2 regions of the Oxalicibacterium sp. genome follow, and region 2 is predicted to be linked to the other one. Evidence: predicted binding sites of a transcription regulator. Region 2 holds the regulator's gene; the other holds the start of a gene.
What was found. The regulator LexA, encoded in region 2, represses DNA repair genes until DNA is damaged. The targets are predictions, from matches to a motif close to ACTGTATNNNNATACAGT.

Region 1: ACO1VH_RS09125 (VRR-NUC domain-containing protein) is a predicted target of LexA. The motif match lies at 3,277-3,294, and genes of this name have one in related genera.

What each region holds. Positions count from the first base shown of each region.
Region 1 covers NZ_JBMQZD010000004.1:563,008-570,753, reverse strand. Annotated here, with positions in the region: gene ACO1VH_RS09150 (Hpt domain-containing protein) at 1-469, opposite strand, end outside; gene ACO1VH_RS09145 (hypothetical protein) at 668-1,162, opposite strand; gene ACO1VH_RS09140 (DUF1269 domain-containing protein) at 1,274-1,774, opposite strand; gene ACO1VH_RS09135 (tRNA-uridine aminocarboxypropyltransferase) at 1,865-2,551, shown strand; gene ACO1VH_RS09130 (DUF1993 domain-containing protein) at 2,651-3,160, shown strand; gene ACO1VH_RS09125 (VRR-NUC domain-containing protein) at 3,319-5,010, shown strand; gene ACO1VH_RS09120 (helicase C-terminal domain-containing protein) at 4,992-7,304, shown strand; gene ACO1VH_RS09115 (hypothetical protein) at 7,570-7,746, shown strand, end outside.
Region 2 covers NZ_JBMQZD010000001.1:400,586-408,331, reverse strand. Annotated here, with positions in the region: gene mutS (DNA mismatch repair protein MutS) at 1-940, opposite strand, end outside; gene ACO1VH_RS02060 (DEAD/DEAH box helicase) at 1,104-2,465, opposite strand; gene ACO1VH_RS02055 (inositol monophosphatase family protein) at 2,633-3,424, opposite strand; gene ACO1VH_RS02050 (RNA methyltransferase) at 3,579-4,340, shown strand; gene lexA (transcriptional repressor LexA) at 4,400-5,053, opposite strand; gene rpsF (30S ribosomal protein S6) at 5,288-5,656, shown strand; gene priB (primosomal replication protein N) at 5,702-5,995, shown strand; gene rpsR (30S ribosomal protein S18) at 6,011-6,295, shown strand; gene rplI (50S ribosomal protein L9) at 6,322-6,774, shown strand; gene ACO1VH_RS02020 (replicative DNA helicase) at 6,875-7,746, shown strand, end outside.

The sequences.
Region 1 (7,746 bases), on a different contig from region 2:
TGCTTTCCAGTTCTGCCTGATACTGCATCACGCCACCGAAAAAGGTCGCCTGCGCGATATCGTTCTTGCCAGCCAGCTTGAACTTGGCGACGCCGTCGATCGCATCGAAATAGTTGTCCAGGCTTTCCTTCGCCTGTTCGACCAGGCCGCGCTGCGCATCGCTGTCGGCATGCTGCGACTGGAAGACCAGCGCTTCCTGCAGCGCCGTCTTCTTCGCGGCGAGCTTCTCGTTTTCCTGCGGGATGAGAGTGTCGTCCGTCTCGCCGACCATCACCATCGCGGCGAGTTGCACGTCCTTCAGCTTGCCGACCAGATCGGACGAGGCCAGCACGCTGGGCACCACGCCTTCGGTGACCGATTTCACCTCGACGGCGCTGCTGCGCGACTGGAACACGGCATAGCAGCCGATGGCGGAAATGACGATGAATGTCAGGGCGACAAGCAGGCTGATGCGCAGGCGGATGGTCATGCTGTTTCCTTCAAATCTGTGGCGGAACGGCTCAGCCTTTTTCGGATGACGAATTGATTTGAGGAAATTATTGGCGCGGACTATGACCCTGCCATGACATCAATGTGACAAAAGGTGACATCGCATGACAATTCACGCGAAAACGGAAGATCAAAAACAGAAAGAGCAGGACGGCATTGCACCGTCCTGCCGTCGGCATCAGTACTCCAGCTTTTCCAGTTTCAGGTAGGAAGCTGCCGCGACCATACCGAAAATCACATGGGCCGCACAGGTTTCCACACCACGCATGGCGACGAACCAATCGAAAACATGTGCCATGACGTAGAAATTGAACAGATAGAGCACGACGCCGAACACTGCGCCGGTCATCAACACCGTACTCATCCTGGCATCGAAATGATACGGTGCGACGATACCCGCCAGAACCAGGCCGAACACGATGCCGAGCACGTAATGCGTGACCAGGGCAACGACCACCACAGGCAGGCTGAAATCAGTCGGTTGCAGCACATCCTGTCCCATGACGATAGCCGCCACCATGTGGACCGTCTGCCAGGGATTGCCGTCGTTCACCAGCGTCGACCACAGCAGTTCCAGCACCATCACCACGGCACCTGCGACGAAACCGGATACTATTGCTGCCCGCCAGTCCGGCAACGGACGATCCCAGCGATGCGAATGCATGAGTTCCATGTCAACCTCCGTCAAAAAGCGATCACCAAGTACGGCGCATGGCGCACGGCCATGTCCGCAGGCGCCGTCCGGCAGTTTTCATACTGCCTTCGCCATTCCCTTTCCTCCTTGTCAGGGGAAGACGGGAATGTGCGATTCCTCGCCGCCGAATCGCGTTTCCGGATGGCGCTCGGCAAGCATGTGTTCGATCTCGCCGACGCGCCGCGACGGCACATCGGCAATCATCAGGATTCTTCCCTTCTGCAGCTCCGGCACGAAGGCCTTCAATCGCGAGTTCGGCAAAGCCGCAGCAGCCATGCTCGAAGCCCATGCGCCGAACAACAGTCCCATCAGCGCCGTCAGCAGCACGGTCGCCTCGCCCAGTCCGGCGTAGGCAACCAGCATCACGCCGAGCAGGATACCCAATATGCCGCCGACTGCCATGCCGGTTGCAGCACCATGCAAGGCATCGGTCTTCAACAGAAAACCGGCTTCGGGAAGATCGTGGGGCAACGGCGCGCCGCCGGAAAGAAAGCGGACGTGCCGCTGTTCAATGCGATGCAGAAGAAGATCGTCGAAAGCGCGTCGCGCGCTGTCCGTATCCGGAAGGAAATAGTAAAGTCTGTGTCTCATGACCGACTCCTCGTTTGCCTTCATGCTTACAGTATAGAAAGGGAACGGGCGTTTTCAATGCATTAATTTTGCCGCTTTGCTTCATAAAAAATGCATCATCCGATTTCTCTCAAACGCCTTGCCTGTGCGCACTGCCTGCGTCCGCAATCCGCCTGCATCTGTCGCTGGATTCGTCCGCTCGATCATGCAACGGAAGTGTTGTTCCTGCAGCATCCGCTGGAGGTCGGCAATGCCAAGGGCAGCGCACGACTGCTGCATCTGAGCCTTGCGCGCAGCAGGCTCGTCGTCGGCGAAACGTTCGACGAACGCCAGTTGCATGCCTTGTTGTACGAACCGTTCGACGAGAATGAAAAGAAAAGCGGCAGCAATATCGAAGGTCTGCAGAAAAACGCCACCGTGATTCGTCCCGTACTGCTCTATCCCGACACCGCCGACCGGAAAAACGCCGCATCCATTGCTGCGTCAATCGGTGAACCGCCGCCGGCAAGCGCACGCATCCGGCTGGTGGTGCTCGACGGCACCTGGCGCAAGAGCGGCCGCATGTTGCATGCCAATCCGCTGTTGCAGCAACTGCCGCGATTCACTCTCGATAATCCGCCGCCGTCGCATTATGCGATCCGCAAGGCGCGCCGGCCGGATCAGTTGTCCACCTATGAAGCGACCTGCCTGGCGCTGGCCGAACTGGAAGGCGATGCGGAAAAATTCGCGCCGCTGCTGGATGCTTTCGACGGTTTCGTCGCGCAACAGCAGGCATACGTTCCTACGCGCCCGAAGTAACGCAAAACTGCAGTGAAGTATCGCCGGCAGCCTTTGGCGTTCCTTCCTATAATCGCTGCAGCTTTGCCCTTCAACGCTGTCACGATCCAAGGAAAAACCATGGCCATTTCTCTCTACGCCGCTTCCATCCCCGTCTACAAGCAGATGCTTCACAGCCTGTCCGATATCCTGAAAAAGGCCGAAGCCCACGCGACCGACAAGAAGATCGATCCGAACGCACTACTGCAGGCGCGTCTCTATCCGGACATGTTTCCGCTGCTGCGCCAGGTGCAGATCGCCTGCGACTTTGCGCGTAGCGCCGCCGCCCGGCTGTCGAATGCCGATATCCCGAAAGTAGCCGACGATCAGCAGAACTTTGCCGACCTGCAGAAGCTGATCGCCGACGCGATCGCCTTCATCGATACCGCCACCTCGGACAAGATCGACGGCCAGGAAGCGCGTGAATTCGTCGTACGCGCCGGCACGCCGCACGAACGCACGTTCAACTGTCAGCACTATCTGCTGCACTACGCACTGCCGCAGTTCTTCTTCCACGTGACGACCGCCTACGACATCCTGCGCCACAACGGCGTGGAAATCGGCAAGAAGGATTACATGGGCGCGTACTGATCGCTGCCCTGCGATTTCGCGAGCGGCCTTGTGCCGCTCTTTTTGTTTCTTCCTTCGTTTCTTCGACCGATTGCATTTCGGGGCTGTGCGGTAGGCAAACTGGTACAGCACGTTATACTGTACAAATAACCAGTAATTTGCCGCTTCGCCGTTTACCCATGTCCGCCGCCCTACCCGATTCGTTTACTGATCTCCAGGTCGATTCCCAAGCTGATTCCTTACCCGGCCAGCTGCCCGATCCGTTCTACTACCTGCAGAACTTCGAGCGCGTGCTCGACTGGATCGCCGCGCGCTACGACGATCTGCTGGACGATGCTGAACGCGGATTCATCGCCCGTTTCCCACAATTACCGAAAACCTCCCGCGCGCTGCTGGTTCGCATGGTCATGCGCAAGGGAGACTGTTTTCGTTCCGGCAAGCTGCGCTATGCAGAAATCGGCTGCCCCGTTGCCGCCGCCGAGGCCTTGATCGCCGAAGGCTGGCTGCAGCGCGATCCGGCGCTCGATGCCGATCAGCTGTTTTCGTTGCTGAAAAAATCCGAACTTGCCGCCGTGCTCGATCTGTCGTCATCCCAGCTACAGGCAAGCAAGGCGGCATTGCTGGAGCAGCATCGCGAACGGATCGTCTCGCACCGGCTGACCGGCTGGCAGGAACGCATCTACCGCGTGACGATTGCGCCGCTGTGCGAACGGCTGCGGCTGATGTTCTTCGGCAATCTGCGGCAGGACTGGTCGGAATTCGTGCTGGCGGATCTGGGCATTTATCGTTACGAGCAGGTGGAGTTTTCGCCATCGTCGCGCGGTTTCCAGAATCGTCACGACATCGACGATTACCTGCATCTGCATCGCTGCCGCGAACGCTTCGATGCCGGCGATTACCTCGACGACATCCTGCCGGACATTCCCCTGCAGCCGCATGCGAATCCATGGCTGGAGACTCGCCGCAACCGACTACTGTTCGCAATCGCGCAGCAATACGAACGCTGCAGCGAATGGCAAGCCGCACGCGAGCTGTACCGCCGCTGCCGCCATCCTGAAGCGCGCCAGCGCCTGATCCGCGTGCTGGAAAAACTGCAAGCCTTCGACGATGCTCATGCACTGGCCGAATCAGCGCAGCAGGCGCCGGAAAACGAAGCCGAACGGCAGGCGCTGGCCCGCATGCTGCCGCGCCTGCGACGCCGGCTCGGCCATCCGAAACTGGCGGCGGCGAAACGTGCCGACGTCGCGCGGCTTGACCTCGTATTGCCGCTTCCGGAAGATGGCACCTGCGTCGAAATTGCCGCCGTGCGCCACCTGTCGCGTGACGACGCGCCGGTCTTTTATGTCGAGAATGCGCTGCTCAATTCGCTATTCGGCCTGTTGTGCTGGCCGGCGGTATTCGCCGCGATTCCCGGCGCCTTCTTCCATCCTTTCCATGCGGGGCCGGCCGATCTGCACAGCCCGGATTTTCTGTCGCGGCGCAGTACGCTGTTCGCCGATTGCCTGTCGCAGCTCGACAGCGACGCTTACCGCGAAACGATGCTCGCCACCTACCGCGCCAAGCAAGGCATCGTGTCGCCCTTTGTCTACTGGGAGACGATCGACGAACCGCTGCTGCAGTTGGCGCTGGACTGCCTGCCGCCTATGCATCTGAAGCATTGCTTTGTGCGCATGCTGGACGACATCCGCGCCAACCGTTCCGGCTTTCCGGATCTGATCCAGTTCATGCCGATGGAAAAACGCTACCGGATGATCGAGGTCAAGGGACCGGGCGACCGGCTGCAAGACAACCAGATTCGCTGGATCGACTACTGCCTCGCGCGCGGCATGCCGGTCGAAGTCTGCCACGTGCAATGGGCGGAAACAGCGTGAACGGCACCGCTTACACAGTCGCCGTGCGCGCGCTGTGCGCGTTCACCGCCAGGCAAGGTGATCTTGACCTGCGTTTCACGCCGTCGCCGACGGCACAGGAAGGCATCGTCGGCCATGCTACCGTCACCAGCCGCCGCGGCGCGCAATACGAAACCGAAGTCGCACTGAACGGCAGCTTTCGCCACCTGCAGGTGCGCGGCCGTGCCGACGGCTACGATGCAAAACGCAATCGCGTAGAAGAGATCAAGACTTTTCGCGGCAGGCTGGAGTCCGTGCCGGACAATCACCGCCATCTGCACTGGGCACAGGCCAAGATCTACGGCTGGTTGCTGTGCACATCGCGCGGACTGGCCAGCATCGACGTCGCCCTCGTCTATTTCGACATCGTCAGCCAGAAGGAAACGGTGCTGGTCGAATCCTGGACCGCCGAAGCGCTCCGGGAACACTTCGAACAGCAATGCGAACGATTCATCGCATGGGCCGATGCAGAACTGCAGCACCGCGCCGCACGCGATATGGCACTGACGGAACTGGCATTCCCGCACGAAAGCTTCCGCAGCGGACAACGCGAACTGGCAGAAGCGGTCTATCGTAGCGCCGTCTCGGGCCGTTGCGTGCTGGCGCAGGCGCCGACCGGTATCGGCAAGACCATCGCCACCCTCTTCCCGCTGCTGAAGGCTGCGCCCGGGCAATCGCTCGACAGGATTTTCTTCCTCGCCGCCAAGACGCCGGGCCGCGCACTGGCGCTGGAAGCCATCGCATTGCTGCGTCGCGCCCAATCGACATTGCCGTTGCGCGTACTGGAACTGACCGCGCGCGACAAGGCCTGCGAACATCCAGACAAGGCCTGCCACGGCGAATCCTGTCCGCTGGCGCAAGGCTTCTACGACCGCATCGCCGCCGCGCGCGAGCAAGCCGTCGCGGCGAGCACACTGGATCGCGCATCGCTACGTGCCATCGCACTGGCGCACGAAATCTGTCCGTATTACCTGGCGCAGGAGCTGGCGCACTGGTGCGACGTCGTGATCGGCGATTACAACTACTACTTCGACGCCAGCGCAATGCTGTACGGTCTGACGGTGGAGAACCAGTGGCGCGTCGCATTGCTGGTGGATGAAGCGCACAATCTGATTGACCGCGCGCGCGGCATGTACACGGCCGAACTCGACCAGACTACGCTGCACTTCGCGCGCAAGTCCGCGCCGCCGGTGTTGAAGAAATCGCTGGACCGCGTACAGCGGCAATGGAACGAGCTGACCCAGGAGCAGAAAGAAGACTATCTGTTGCATGCCGCGGTGCCGGACAAATTCCAGTTCGCACTGCTGAAAGCCGGCGCCGACATCGCCGATGCCATGACCGAGCAGCCGGACGGCTTGCCGGAAGACCTGCAGCGCTTCCACTTCGATGCCCTGCACTTCATGCGCCTGGCTGAAGTCTTCGGCGATCATTCACTGTTCGATGCGACGCGCCAGGCGGAAAGCAGCCACGACTACAGAGCAAGACGCACTACGCTATGCCTGCGCAACGTCGTGCCGGCGCCTTTCCTGAAGGCACGCTTCGCCGCCGCTCATTGCGCGACACTATTTTCTGCGACGCTGAGTCCGCCGCATTTCCAGATCGACATGCTGGGCCTGCCGGACGACACCGTATGGATGGACGTCGCCTCGCCGTTCGACGCCGATCAGCTCGCCGTGCACGTCGCGCGCCATATCTCGACCCGCTATCGCGACCGCCACCGTTCGCTAGATGCCGTTGCCGATCTGCTGGCGCGCCAGTACCGGCAGCGGCCTGGCAACTATCTGGCCTTCTTCAGCAGCTACGATTACCTGGAACAGGTTGCGGCCGCATTCACCTCGCAGCATGCAGCCATTCCGTCGTGGCAGCAGGCCCGCCGCATGCAGGAAGCGGAGCGCACGCAATTCCTCGAACGTTTCGTGCCCGGCGGGCAAGGCATCGGCTTCGCGGTGCTCGGCGGCGCGTTCGGCGAAGGCATCGATCTGCCCGGCGACCGTCTGATCGGCGCATTCGTCGCCACGCTTGGCCTGCCGCAATTGAATCCGGTCAACGAACAGATGCGGCAACGCATGGATGCGCTGTTCGGCAGCGGCTATGACTATGCCTATCTGTATCCGGGTCTGCAAAAGGTCGTGCAAGCCGCCGGGCGCGTGATCCGTACGCAGCAGGATCGCGGCGTGTTGCACCTGATCGACGACCGTTTCGGCCGTGCCGATGTGCAGGCGCTGCTGCCGGGTTGGTGGGATATCGATGGTTGTGCCGCCGACGATAAGCAATAACGATGATCATCAATGACGACTGCTAATGATGCTTGCCGGCGATGGCCGATGATGACTGATGAGCAATCGCATAATTGTGCAAATAATTTCGCGAATAATTACCAAAATAAGTAATGAAAAAGTAAGCGAATGAGCATTCCGTCATCGCCACGCATCCGGAATGTGGAAATTGCGCATCGGATTGCGCTTCCGATGCAACTTGTCCTTACGGATGTGCGATCCGGCTCCTATAATGAATCAGGGCAACCACCGAGCGAGTCTTGCCATGAGCGACAGGAAAATGTTCTCCGAAATGGACAGCGACAGCCGGCGCTTCTACGCGAAGATCGTCAATACTGCACTGTCGAATCTGTATGCCGTCGAGCATCAGCTGTTCGATACGCTGATCTGCGAATCCGACGATCCCGACGTCATGCTGCGCTGGGAAGAAGCCGAACCGCTG
Region 2 (7,746 bases):
GCGAGAACAGTGTCGGTGCGTTGTCCTGGTTGCGCAGCGATTCGGTCAGTTCCAGATTGCGGCGCGTGGCGGCATCGAGGCCGATGAATTCATTCTCGGTTTCGACGGTCAGCGTGCGTACATGCTGTAGTCCCTGGCTTTGCGTCGATTGCGCGTAGCGCAACAGGGCGCCGGCGGCGCCGATTGCCGGTTTGAGTCGATCGGCGCCGAAGCCGCTCAGTGTGGCAACCTGCAATTGTTCAAGCAACGCCTTGCCGCCATGCTCGCTGTCGAAGTGCCAGTCCGGCACCAGCGTAGTGCGGGCGAGGGCATAGTCACCGAATGCGTCGAACGGCTGGTCAATGCCGCCCGACAACAGGATTTCGGCCGGCGCGATCCGTTCCAGTTCCTGCTTCAGGCGCATTTCCACCTGCTGTGCATCGACGGTGAATTCCATCAGCTTCAGCGCGCCGCTGGCCATCGACAGCCAGGCGAGGCCGATCGTGACGTTTTTGCGTTGCGTGCTGCTGTTCAATGCGAGCAGCGGACGTTCGGCCTTTTCCGGCAGCAGATCGGAATCGGTCAAGGTGCCGGGCGTGATCACGCGTACGACCTTGCGCTCTACAGGCCCCTTGCTGGTGGCGGGATCGCCGATCTGTTCGCAGATCGCAATCGATTCGCCGAGCTTGACCAGCTTCGCCAGATATTGCTCGACCGAGTGGAATGGCACGCCAGCCATCTTGATCGGATTGCCGTTGGAAGAACCGCGTTGCGTCAGTGTGATGCCGAGCAGGCGCGACGCCTTTTCGGCATCGTCGAAGAACAGTTCGTAGAAATCGCCCATCCGGTAGAACAGCAGCGTCGTCGGATGATCGCTCTTGAGACGCAGGTACTGCTGCATCATCGGCGTGTGTTTTTCGTGCGACGGAGAGGATCTGTTTTCGTTTGCCGGCAATGACATGGTCGGTTCTGGTTCGTCAACAGCGCGCGAGCCGCCGGATGGTGTGCATCGGCGGTGCGCCCAGGATAAAGACGACATTGTATGCGACGCCACCGTCTTTGTAGACCGGCATGGCGGGGCGGGCACTTGCGACGGTGTGCCGCAAGTGCCGGGATCGCGAGGGTTAGCGTCCGCGCCCTGCGTTGCGTTGTGGCTGGTTGCCGTTGCGATTGGCGGAGGAGGCTCCCGATCGGTTGTTCGGACGCGGCGCGCCATTGGCCGGCTTGGCTGCCGGCTGCGACTGGCGCGATCCGCCGCCGGCTGCGCGCCCCGGCTGCTGCGGACGGCGCCCGCCGTGGCCCTGGCTGCGCAACTGGATCGGTTGCGGCTTTGCATTCGGGTCCGGTTCGAAGCCGACGATGACTTCCGCCGGCAGCTTGCGCTTGATCAGCTTTTCGATGTCCTTCAGCATCACGTGCTCGTCGACGCAGACCAGCGAGACGGCTTCGCCGGTTGCGCCGGCGCGGCCCGTGCGGCCGATGCGGTGGACATAATCCTCCGGCACGTTCGGCAGATCGTAGTTGACGACGTGCGGTAACTGGTCGATGTCGATGCCGCGCGCGGCGATGTCGGTAGCGACCAGTACCTGTAGTTTGCCGTCCTTGAATTCGGCGAGCGCCTTGGTGCGCGCAGACTGGCTCTTGTTGCCGTGGATCGCCATGCCGGAAATGCCGTCCTTGCCGAGCTGTTCGACCAGACGGTTGGCGCCGTGCTTGGTGCGCGTAAAGACCAGTACCTGCGACCAACTGCGGCTCTTGATCAGATGTGCGAGCAGCGGATGCTTGCGGTCGCGATCGACCGGGTGGATCTTCTGCTCGATGATTTCGACGGTGGAATTCAGCCGCGCGACTTCAATCGTCGCCGGATTGTTCAGCAGGCCGTTCGCCAATGCCTTGATCTCGTCGGAGAAGGTGGCGGAAAACAGCAGATTCTGGCGCTTGGGCGGCAAGGCGGCGAGCACCTTGCGAATGTCGCGGATGAAGCCCATGTCCAGCATGCGGTCGGCTTCGTCCAGCACCAGGATTTCGATGTTATCCAGATTGACCGTACCTTGCTGCATGTGATCCAGCAGGCGGCCCGGTGTCGCGACGAGAATATCCACGCCGTGCTGCAGCAGCTTGATCTGCGGATTGATGCCGACGCCACCGAAGATGACGGCCGACGACAGGTTCGTGTACTTGCCGTAGGCGCGCACGCTTTCCTCGACCTGTGCGGCGAGTTCGCGGGTCGGCGTCAGCACCAGCGCGCGGATGGCGCGTGGCGACGTGCGTGTCTTATGCGGCGTGCCGCTGGTTGCGAGACGATGCAGTACGGGCAGCGTGAAGCCGGCGGTCTTGCCGGTGCCGGTCTGTGCGCCGGCCAGCAAGTCGCCGCCGGTCAGCACGGCGGGGATCGCCTGCGCCTGAATGGGAGTGGGAGCGTTGTAACCTTGTTCGGTCACGGCACGAACAATGCCTTCGGCCAGGCCGAGGTCGGAAAATGACATGTGAAACTCGATGAAAAAAGTGATCGGCCTGTCGCCGCGTGGCGCCAGTCGCAGGCAAACGGATTCGGTGTTGGGAGCGTCGTTATGGACGGCGGCAGAGGACTGGTGCGATGCCGCGTGGCTGCAGTATAGCAGCGCTGCCTGCGCAGCGCCGCTATTTGCGATGTTTATTTGTATGGAGCGAGCAGGGAAACCATCTGCGCGAAGATTTTTGGCGAACCGGCAATGATGTCGCCCTTGTACAGATAGTCGGATTCGCCGGTGAAATCGCCCATGATACCGCCCGCTTCGGTAACCAGCAGCGAACCTGCGGCGATGTCCCACGGCTTCAGGCCTTTTTCGAAGAAGCCGTCGAAACGGCCGGCCGCCACGTAGGCCAGATCCAGTGCAGCCGAACCGGGGCGGCGCAGGCCGGCGGAATTCTTGATGATGGCCTTGAACATCTCGATGTATTCGTCGAGGCGACGCATGTCGCGGAACGGGAAGCCGGTGCCGAGCAATGCTTCGGACAGTTTGTCGCGCTTGGAGACGCGGATGCGCTTCTCGTTCAGGAAGGCACCGCCGCCCTTGCTTGCGGTGAAGAGGTCGTTGCGTGTCGGATCGTAGACGACGGCCTGCGTGATCTGGCCTTTCTGTTGCAGTGCGATCGATACGCAGTATTGCGGAAAGCCGTGGATGAAGTTGGTGGTGCCGTCGAGCGGATCGATGATCCAGACATTTTCGGATTCGTCGTGCAGGTTGGCCGATGCGCCGGATTCTTCGGCGAGCACGGCATGATCGGGGTACGCGTTCAACAGAATCTCGACAATCGCCTGTTCGGCGGCGCGATCGACTTCGGTGACGAAGTCGTTGTGTCCCTTGTCGGTGACCTTCACGCGATCCAGGTCGAAGGAGGCGCGGTTGATGACGGCGGCGGCGCGACGCGCGGCCTTAACCGCCGTATTGAGCATGGGGTGCATAGGGATTCCGTTAAAATGGCGGCGCTTCGCCTGTACGAACGCGCTACCCGATTCGAATTAATGAGCGATGCGGCATAAAGGGCTGGTCGAGTGTGCGAAAAATCGCACAAGGCCATCGTTCCAGCCGGATTGCCGCGCAATGCCGCTATTTTAAATGAACCAGCCGCAAACCGACACGCCTCTTTTCAAACGCCTGCGCTTCGTGCTGGTGGAAACCAGCCATCCGGGCAATATCGGCGCCGCCGCGCGCGCGATGAAGACGATGGGATTTGCCGAGATGGTGCTGGTCAATCCGCGCGACATGGCATTTGCACAAAACGAGGAAGCCATTGCCTTTGCCAGCGGTGCGCTGGATGTGCTGAATGCCGCGCGCGTCGTTACGTCGATCGACGAGGCCTTGCAGGGGGTGCATTTTGCTGCGGCGCTATCGGCGCGGCTGCGCGAATATTCGCCCCCCATCCTGTCGCCTCGTACGGCATCTGCAACGATGTCGGCTATCGAGGCGCCGGTGGCGCTGGTGTTCGGTAACGAGCGCTACGGTCTGCCGAACGAAATCGTCGAGAAGTGCAATGCGCTGATCAACATTCCGGCCAACCCTGAATACGCTTCGTTGAATCTGGCACAGGCGGTGCAATTGCTGGCTTACGAATGCCGCATGGCTGCATCGGGAGAGAATCTGACGGAAGCCGGTATCGGCTTCCAGGGTGAGCCGGCGAGCGCAGAGCAGGTCGAAGGCATGTTTGCGCATCTGGAGCAGGCACTGATGGAGATCGACTTCCTCGATCCGCAGAATCCGAAGAAACTGATGCCGCGCCTGAAACGCCTGTTCGCGCGTACGCAGCTGGAGACGGAAGAGGTCAACATCCTGCGCGGCATTGCGCGCCAGATCATCGAAAGGCGGCGCCGGCTGGATTGATGCTGGCGCAGCGTATCGGTGGCTGCGCCAACGAAGATTTCAGCGAATGCTTCGGCGATTTAGTGCCAGGAGCGCACCAGACCCACCGCCAATCCTTCCAGTGCGAAATCGTCGCCATCGCCGACACGAATGACCTTGAAGTCCGGATTTTCCGGCAGCAGTTCGATCGCCGAACCGGTCTTGCGATAGCGCTTGACCGTTACGTCGTCGCCGATGCGGGCGACCACGATCTGGCCGTTGCGCGCCTGATCGGTTTTCTTCACTGCCAGCAGGTCGCCATCCAGGATGCCGACGTCGCGCATCGACATGCCGCGCACTTTCAGCAGGTAGTCCGGCTTGACCGGGAACATCGACGGATCGACGTTGTACGTCTGTTCCACGTGTTCCTGCGCCAGAATGGGGGAACCGGCGGCGACGCGGCCGACCAGCGGCAGGCTCAACTGCATCAGTGCAGGATGCGGCAGTGCCATCTGCGACGGCGCCTCGCGTTCGTTCGATCCGCTGTCGCGCAAACGGATGCCGCGCGAGGTGCCGGGCGAGATTTCGATCGCGCCCTTGCGGGCCAGTGCCTGCAGATGTTCTTCCGCCGCGTTGGCAGAACGGAAACCAAGTTCGGCGGCGATTTCCGCGCGCGTGGGCGGAAAACCGGTGTTTTCGATCGCGTCGCGAATCAGGTTGAGGATTTGTTCCTGGCGGGCGGTAAGCTTGATCATGGCGGCTTGTGCTGTGAATGCAGACAGTATGGGATTTTATACAGTATTTGCATCAATGCAAGCGCCATGTGCCAGGCGCCTCGTCGCATGTGGCCGAAACGGCAGTGGGCATGGCCCTAAATGCTTGAATGAATTGAATTTTCGCCGGATTCGCGGTATAGTTGCGGGCTTTTCCTCTTCCCACACTCGTCTGACGCCGGGGTGGGCGTTTAATCAAGTCCATAAGGAGCTTACATGCGTCACTATGAAATCGTATTCATCGTGCATCCCGATCAGAGCGAGCAAGTGCCTGCAATGATCGAGCGCTACAAGGGTATCGTCACTGCACGCGGCGGCGTTATCCATCGCGTGGAAGACTGGGGTCGTCGTCAAATGGCCTACATGATCCAGAAACTGGCGAAAGCACACTACGTCTGCCTGAACATCGAATGTGACAGCGAAACGCTGGCTGAAATCGAAACCGGCTTCAAGTTCAACGATGCCGTTCTGCGTCATCTGACCGTGAAGATGAAGAAGGCCGAAACCGCACCTTCGCCGATGATGAAGGCCGTGCAGAAGGAAGACGCTGCCAAGAGCCATCGCAACGAGGCGCCTGCTGCCTAAGTCCTGGCGTACCGGGAGTGTGAATCAGGTTTTTGAAGCCGTTTCGTGAACCAGTTTCAATTTGTTGCCACCATCGCCGAGCGCGAAATTCTGCGTTACACGCCGGCAGGCGTACCGATAGTGGAAGCAAGATTGCTGCACAGTTCGCAGCAAATTGAAGCGGGAACCCCCAGGTTGGTCGAGTTTGAAGTTGCCGCGATTGCCGCGGGCGAGATTTCGGGCAGATTCAACCAGGCCGAACTGGGCGGGACATTCAGATTCACAGGTTTTCTGGCACGCAAGGGACGCAACGGCAAAAGCCTTGTTTTCCATCTCACAGATTTCGAAAAACACATTTAGATACAGGAGCCAAAAATGGCATTCGGTAAAAAATTCGACAAGAACAAACTGAAAGAAAAACGCAAACAGCAGAACCCGCTGTTCAAACGCAAGAAGTTCTGCCGCTTCACCGCTGCAGGCGTCGAGCAGGTCGATTACAAAGACATCGACACGCTGAAGGATTTCGTTCAGGAAAACGGCAAGATCATGCCGGCACGCCTGACCGGCACCAAGGCAATCTACCAGCGCCAAGTGGATACGGCGATCAAGCGCGCACGTTTCCTCGCGCTGCTGCCGTACACCGATCTGCACAACGCCTAATCAACGACTGAATCAGGAGAAAAAACATGCAAGTCATTCTGTTGGAAAAAGTCGTTAATCTCGGCAACCTGGGCGAAGTCGTCAAAGTCAAGGACGGTTACGCACGCAACTTCCTGATCCCGCAACGCAAGGCACGCCGTGCAACGGCAGCTGCGCTGGCAGAGTTCGAAGTCAAGCGCGCCGAGCTGGAAAAGATCGCTGCAGAAAAACTGGCTGCTGCACAAGCGCAAGGCGAGAAGCTGTCCGGTCAATCGATCCAGATCGGCCAGAAAGCCGGTGTGGATGGCCGCCTGTTCGGTTCCGTCACTAACTTCGACATCGCGGAAGCGCTGGGCAAGCAAGGTTTCGGCGTCGAAAAAGCCAACATCCGCATGCCGCAAGGCCCGCTGAAGATGACCGGCGAGCACCCGGTTTCGGTAGCGCTGCACACCGACGTTGTCGTCGATATCACGATTTCCGTGGTCGGCGAACAGGCCTAAAAGCAACACTGCATTCGATGCAACAAAAAGCCGGGTTTTCCCGGCTTTTTTCTTGTCCGCTTCCTCTAAGCATCGGTCGCCAGCAGGTATAATGCGCGCCATGAATACGCCAGCCGATCCGCAGCTCGACTCCCTTCGTGTTCCGCCGCACTCCATCGAATCGGAACAATCGGTTCTGGGCGGTCTGCTGCTGGACAATGCGGCATGGGACCGTATCGCGGATTTCGTCAGTCAGGAAGATTTCTACCGCTACGATCACCGCATCATCTTCCAGCACATCGCCAAGCTGATCAACGGCTCGCGTCCGGCCGACGTCATCACCGTTTTCGAAGCGTTGACCAACAGCGGCAAGGCCGACGAGGTCGGTGGCGTCGCCTACCTGAACGCGCTGGCGCAGAACACACCGTCGGCAGCCAACATCCGGCGTTATGCCGAAATCGTGCGCGACCGCGCCGTGCTGCGCAAGCTGATCACCGTTTCCGACGAAATTTCCGGCGCCGCTTTCAATCCGCAGGGCAAGGAAGTCAAGCAGATGCTGGACGAGGCCGAATCCAAGATCTTCGCGATCGCGGAAGAGGGCGCGCGCGGCGCACAAGGCTTCCAGGAAATCCAGCCGCTGCTGACGCAGGTCGTCGAACGCATCGACGAACTCTACAACCGCGACAGCACCAGCGACATCACCGGCGTGCCGACCGGTTTCGCCGATCTCGACCGCATGACATCCGGCCTGCAGCCGGGCGATCTGGTCATTGTCGCCGGCCGTCCGTCGATGGGTAAAACGGCATTTTCGGTCAACATCGGCGAGAACGTCGCGATCGACAGCGGTCTGCCGGTCGCCGTGTTTTCGATGGAGATGGGCGGCACGCAGCTGGCGATGCGTATGCTGGGTTCGGTCGGCCGTCTCGATCAGCATCGCCTGCGCACCGGCCGCCTGAATGACGAGGACTGGCCGCGCCTGACGCATGCGATTCA